2 regions of the Limosilactobacillus vaginalis genome follow, and region 1 is predicted to be linked to the other one. Evidence: predicted binding sites of a transcription regulator. Region 1 holds the regulator's gene; the other holds the start of a gene.
The links. The regulator HrcA, encoded in region 1, represses chaperone genes, less so after heat shock. The targets are predictions, from matches to a motif close to TTAGCACTCNNNNNNNNNGAGTGCTAA.

Region 1 (3,421 bases):
AGAACTTGGAAGACACCGTCACCTAATTCAAGGATGGAAACATCAAAGGTCCCACCACCAAGGTCATAAACGAGGATCTTTTCATCCTTGTCTTTCTTATCAAGGCCATAAGCAAGTGATGAAGCAGTTGGTTCGTTAATAATCCGCTTAACGTCTAATCCGGCAATCTTACCAGCATCCTTAGTGGCTTGACGTTGAGCATCATTAAAGTATGCAGGGACAGTAATAACTGCTTGGCTAACTGTATCACCAATGTAATCTTCAGCGTACTTCTTCAAATATTGAAGAATCATTGCAGAAATTTCTTGTGGAGTATACTTCTTACCGTCAACCTCAACTGTGTATCCAGCTTCACCCATATGACTCTTAATTGATGAAATAGTATTAGGGTTAGTAATTGCTTGACGCTTTGCTACTTCACCAACTTGGGTTTCACCATTCTTAAATGAAACAACAGATGGAGTTGTCCGACTCCCTTCTGGATTTGTAATAATCTTTGGCTCGTTACCTTCCATAACGGCAACGGCGGAATTAGTAGTACCTAAATCAATACCAATAATCTTGTTACTTGCCATTGTTTATTCCCTCTCTTATTTTTATTGTGCAACTACAACCATTGCGGGACGCAGAACCCGATCCTTTAATTGATAACCAGCCTGTAGTACTTTTACCACTGTTTCAGCCTTCTGATCACCTTCCACCGGCACTGTTTGTACTGCCTGGTGAAGGGTCGGATCAAACGGCTTGCCGTCTGCTTCAATCTCAGTAATTCCGTGGTCCTTTAATGCACTAATTAAGTGGTCATGAACCATTTGGATCCCCTTCTTTAGCTGCTGACCATTTTCATCATGAACTTCAATCGTCAGTGCTCGTTTAAGGTTATCCAGAACAGGTAAAACAGATTTAGCTAAGTCTTGACCATCATACTTCAGTAATTGAGCACGCTCTTTCTTAAAGCGGGTAGTCATGTTCTGAATTTCTGCTTCAGCCCGCAAATACTTATCGTCTTTATCATCTAATTGCTGTTGCAAATCTTTAACTTGACTTTCTAATTTTGTCACTTTAGTTTGTAACTTTTTAGCATCAAACTGGTCGTTCTTTTCGGAAGCAGCACTTTTACTTTGATGCTTTGCTTCCTTACCTGTTTGCTTTGCAGCTTTGTCTTCTGCCAATCGACTCGCCTCCTATGAATCGTAGTAATGACGGTAAAAGTTTAAAAGTCGTTTTGCTAGCTCCTGACGGAATGCATTCACTAAACCAATCGTCCGTGAATAAGGCATCCTCGTTGGGCCTAGTACTGCAATAATGCCCTTACCATATTGGTCAACATCATAGGTTGCCGTGATCAAACTATAGTTATCTAAGGCCTTATCCTTAGAAATCTCAGAACCAATCTTAACGTTTACCCCATCATCAGAAACGTTTGAATCTAACAAATGCGATAATTGATCGTTATGGTCAAGCAAACTATACAGAGTTTGTAAGTCAACCGAATCATGCTTTTCCGAGAAATCTAAGAGGTTTAACCGGCCGCCAACAAAGAATTGCTCACGTGCTGCCCTTGACACGACACTATCAAAAAGATCCAAAAAGCCATCTGCACTTTGCATGTAGTGCATCACCCGAAGCGGAATATCATCATTCAGGCGTCTCATCACGTTAGCTAATGGCTGCCCTACCAGCTGGTCATTAATCATCCGAATAACTGCTTGAAGAGCATCTGTATTGTAATTTCGTGGTAACGTAAATGCCTGACTTTCGACATCACCGCTATCAGTAACTAAAATTGCGATCACCTTTCGATTACCTAACGGAACAACCCGAAAACCACTCAACCGAACATCAGCTTGTTCGGGCTTTAGTGTAAAGGCTGTATAGGAAGTAAGATCAGATAAAATATCAGCCGAGTGCGAAATGATCTCATCAATCTTTTGAAAACTTGTTCCTAGTGAATTTTGGATTACTACTAAATCGTTATCAGTAATAACCTCTGGATCAAGCAAATGGTCAACATAATAACGGTAACCCTTTTTAGAAGGTACCCGCCCTGAAGATGAGTGTTCCTTGGTAACAAAACCAGCTTCTTCAAGAACACCCATTTCATTTCGAACCGTAGCAGAGCTCACCTTAAAAGGTAATTTTTCTGCCAGGTGTTTTGAACCAACAGGTTGACCTGTTGCGGTATATTGACGTACAATCGCTTGCAGGATCTTGTTTTGACGCTGTGTTAGCATTTGTATCACTTCCCCTTTTAGCACTCTATAGGGTTAAGTGCTAAACACATGTATAATATAACAATCTGAATAGTAAAAGTCAAGAAACGTCAAATAAAATCTAGGAGTTTTTTAATGAAACATAAGAAGCAACGATATATTCAGCCAAGTGGTCCCGAAGATGCTATGCGGATTATTCAGAAGCTCTTCAATAGTTATCGGAATGCCCCGCTAACAAGGGAGTTGCTTGACTATCACAATAATTTGATTAATCGATTACAAACCGATATTCACGATGCCGTAGTTAAAGCCAATAACGATCGCCTTAGTAAAGAGCTTGATGAAATGACAGAAATCATGCGTCGCTGGATTTCAATTCGACTATCAAACCGGCCGTTCAACGCTAAAATGCGCCACTTTAAGTTAGTCACGGACGGCGGTATGAAGTTTAAACGACACATTCATAAAATTAGTCAATCAACTAATCATCGAGCAAGTCGTCATTGATAGTGGAAAAAGGGGGTTGTGACATAAGTTATATTACCTAGATAAAATACAAACGACGCAGTACACAAATGGGATTCAGTGCTCGGAAAATCCGAACGCTGAATCCCTATTTGTGATTGCGGGAGGTTCGAAAACGAACTAGCGAGCTAGTTCTGTCTCTCTCCCCCTTACTATTTCAATTGAAAAAATTAAGTTATCTCTAAACTAATGGCTGCTTTATACCAGGGGCAATTTTTTGTAAATTCTGTCGAGCTAATTGTTCATCCTGCTTCATCTGGTCAACCAGCTCATCAGCACCACTAAATTTCATTTCACCACGTTGATAATAAAGCCACTGAACCTTAACTTCCTCACCGTATACCAATTGGTCAAAGTCAAAAAGGTATATCTCAACAGTAAGCTTATTTTGATCACCGAAAGTAATGTTGTGACCAACACTTGCCATTCCGCCGTACCATTTCTGACCAATTTGCACTTGAACTGTGTATACGCCAATACCAGGAAGACGTTCACCTTCAGGAGTTTCAACGTTAATTGTAGGAAAGCCCAGTGTTCGCCCTCGTGCCAAGCCATGAACAACGATTCCCGTTGTCATATAATAATAACCTAGCATCTGGTTAGCCAACTCAACATCCCCCTGATCAATGGCTTTACGAATAACCCGTGAACCAATCTTTTGCTTACCATTACCAGTAAACTTA
Region 2 (3,421 bases), 510 kb from region 1:
TACCGAAAAAGCTAACGGTTCAAAGGCCCATGTTGAATGTGACACGATTATTATGGATGACCAGTCATCTTCCGATACGATTCCAATTAATGAAATTAATAATTCGGATGTCACGATGGAACATGAGGCCAAGGTCTCGAAAATCTCCGAAGAGAAACTTTACTACTTGATGAGTCGGGGAATTAGCGAACGAAAAGCGACGGAAATGATTATCATGGGCTTTGTAGAACCCTTTACGAAAAAATTACCGATGGAGTATGCAGTTGAGCTAAATCGACTGATCAGTTTTGAAATGGAAGGTTCGATTGGCTAAGGAGGGCTATTATGTTAGATAAAGAGAAATTAAGCCCTGTTGAGCAGGAGGTCCTTAAGCAATTGCAAACCGTGATTGATCCGGAGTTGGGGATTGATTTAGTCAATTTGGGCCTTATTTACGGCATTGAGGTTAATGATCAACAATGTAAAATTACGATGACCTTAACGACAATGGGCTGTCCGATCAGTGATTTGCTTTATAAAATGATTAAGGAGGCCGTTCTCCAGGTAGCGGAGATCACGGAATGTAAAATTAACCTCGTCTGGGAGCCAGCATGGGGGCCAGATAAGATGAGTCGCTTTGCCCGGATGGCACTAGAAGTTCATTTTTAAGTGAAAAAGAATAAATACAGAATGACTTTAGAAGACCAAAATCGTGGACTTCTAAAGCCATTTTTAGTGAAATTATTTTAAATTACGCTTAATGGTTCTTTGTGGGTTGGCTTAGGAAAAGCTTTTGCTAAGGCAGTTAACTCATCATGACTAAATGTGATATTTAAGGCCTCAATATTTTCACGAGCATGTTTCGGACTAGCAGCCTTGGGAATTGCTAAGGTATGCTGATCACGAATTACCCAGGCTAACATTATTTGGTAGACAGTTGCTTGGTGATTAGCAGCTAATTCTTTTAGTAGGGGATTGGCTGCTAAATTGCCGCTTAATCGATCCCCTTGAGAAAGCGGTGAATAAGCAATTAATGGTAAGTTATTATCCCGCATCAGAGGGAGAAGATCATATTCAATTCCCCGGCGATCAAGGTTATACAGATCTTCGTTAGCAACGCATTCTCGACCATGAGGAAGTGCCCATAATTCTTTTAAATCAGCAACATCAAAATTAGAGACGCCCCAGTGACGAATCTTTCCTTTAGTTTGCATCTTAACTAGTTCATCTACCGTTTCTGCAAGGGGGATTCCGCCTCGCCAGTGAAGTAGGTAAAGATCGAAATAATCAGTTTGCATTAGCTTAAGACTCCGATCAAGACTTTTTTCCAATCGTTGATGACTGGCATTCTGGGGTAGTACCTTGTCGATGAGATAAAGTTTTGACCGGTCAAATGGCTTAATCGCTTCACTGGTAAGTTTTTCTGAACGTCCTTGACCATACATTTCGGCAGTGTCAATGACAGTTGCTCCCGCATCAATTGCTGTTTGAATTGCTTTTACCTCTTCGGCGTGTTTTGCTGGTTCTTCACCAATATTCCACGTACCAACGCCAATTGCTGGTACAGTTGTCTGACCTAGTTGTACTGTGATCATCAAATTCCTCCTTAAATTAACTACGATTTGATCCTACCATTCTTTTTTTATAAATACATCCGAACAACATATGATTATTATTTCATATATTTAAATTAAAATTTATATTTTTGTGTGGAAATAGTAATCCCTTAAAGCTTGTCATATAGGGATTGGTCAATAAAGGTAAAACTATTTTTAGCACTCCTTGGCTTAAAGTGCTAAAAATAGTTGCGCTTTCTCTTCTAGTGATTAAGATAGGTAATGTAATCAAGATCAAGTTAACGGAAAGGAAGCTTTATTATGGCTAACGATTTAACACGTCGGAATAACTTTTTGGATAACATGATGAACATGCGGAACTTAATGAATGATGATTTCTTCTCTGACTTTACGCCAGTTGAAGATCACATGAAGACTGACATTGAAGAAAATGATAAGCAGTATCAAGTAAAGATTGATATGCCAGGCTTTGACAAGAAAGACATTCATATTAGTTACACAAATAATATTTTAACCATTACTGGTCACCGTGACACTATTGATGACGAGTCAGATAAGAATGGTCACATTCTTCATAGCGAACGGCGTTATGGTCAAATGAGTCGGCAATACCGTTTGCCAGATGTTGAACGGAAGAACATTACTGCTCATTATGAAAATGGTGTTCTTTCACTTGTTTTACCAAAGAAGCAGGCTGAAAGTGATGACGATACGCGGATTGAAATTGATTAATTGATGACTAACGAAAAAGGTCCTAGCGTTCAAAAACTGAATGCTAGGATCTTTTTCGTTTAATTAAAAGCTTGAACAATCTTCAGGACACCGAAGATAATTAGGAACACAGAAATAATCCAAACAACTGTTAAGGCTGAAACAACAGGACTAAAGAGAAGGATTACTCCTAGAACAATTCCTAAAATACTAAAGATAATAGTTAACCAGTAGTAACCACCACTGACACCCTTGAAGAGACGACCAACGGAAAATTCCATAATGGAATCCAAAATAAACCAGATAGCAAAAATAATTGCAATGTATAATGTGCCGAAGCCGGGGTGGAAGATAAAGATGATCCCTAAGATGATGTTCAATATACCAAGAACTACAATCCAGCCAGTACCCTCACCAAGTGAACGAAGAAAGCGACGCCGAATTGTTAGTTCAAAGATTCCATCAAAAAGAAAGACAACCCCAATAATAACAGACAATAAATGTAAGGTTTTATCTGGTCGTGAGAACGAAAGAAATCCTCCAAGAATAAAAAGAATTCCAATCAGTAAACTAAACCAGTCGAACCGCCGATGCGAAACATTATTCATAGCGCATAGCTCCTTTCTCTGACAAGTTAATCATACCGCAAAAAAGAAAATAATGGTTGTACTAAAAAAGGAGGTCAGAAAAAAAACTTTTCCTGGCCTCCGAGAAAATTAACTTCCAGCTTTTCTGATTCTTAAATGTGCTCCTTGATACCGTTCTTAAAATCCTTGTCGATTTCTTTGAGAATTGGTAGAAGGTAGTTGATATATTCGTGATAAGCTTCGATTGGCTTCATGTCTTTACCATTTGCTTGAACTAAGGCAATAGCAATGTCATGGGCCCGTTGTTCGTTTGAAATCATTTATAATCACCTCATCAATAATAGTGTACCAAACTTTTTTATGATAGGAAAAAAGGATGAATTATTTTATCAATAAATCCTCGATCTACCAATTTTATCCCGTAAAACCCTATTACTCCACCAATAGTATTGGTAATAATATCATCAATATCTGCTACTCGACCAATGTGAAAAAGAAAGTCGCAGACAAATTGATTTCCTTCAATAAAAAATGTGAACAGAAAGCTTAAGGCAAGAACAGTAATAA

Region 2: the regulator HrcA is predicted to act here: its motif matches at 1,752-1,778, upstream of N4627_RS06610 (Hsp20/alpha crystallin family protein).

What each region holds. Positions count from the first base shown of each region.
Region 1 is NZ_CP104399.1:805,087-808,507, reverse strand. Features, by position in the region: gene dnaK (molecular chaperone DnaK) at 1-575, opposite strand, end outside; gene grpE (nucleotide exchange factor GrpE) at 597-1,172, opposite strand; gene hrcA (heat-inducible transcriptional repressor HrcA) at 1,185-2,234, opposite strand; gene N4627_RS03945 (hypothetical protein) at 2,349-2,720, shown strand; gene ribF (riboflavin biosynthesis protein RibF) at 2,920-3,421, opposite strand, start outside.
Region 2 is NZ_CP104399.1:1,311,389-1,314,809, reverse strand. Features, by position in the region: gene sufB (Fe-S cluster assembly protein SufB) at 1-313, shown strand, start outside; gene N4627_RS06620 (metal-sulfur cluster assembly factor) at 325-648, shown strand; gene N4627_RS06615 (aldo/keto reductase) at 726-1,574, opposite strand; gene N4627_RS06610 (Hsp20/alpha crystallin family protein) at 1,857-2,288, shown strand; gene N4627_RS06605 (HdeD family acid-resistance protein) at 2,348-2,875, opposite strand; gene N4627_RS06600 (hypothetical protein) at 3,007-3,174, opposite strand; gene N4627_RS06595 (VanZ family protein) at 3,213-3,421, opposite strand, start outside.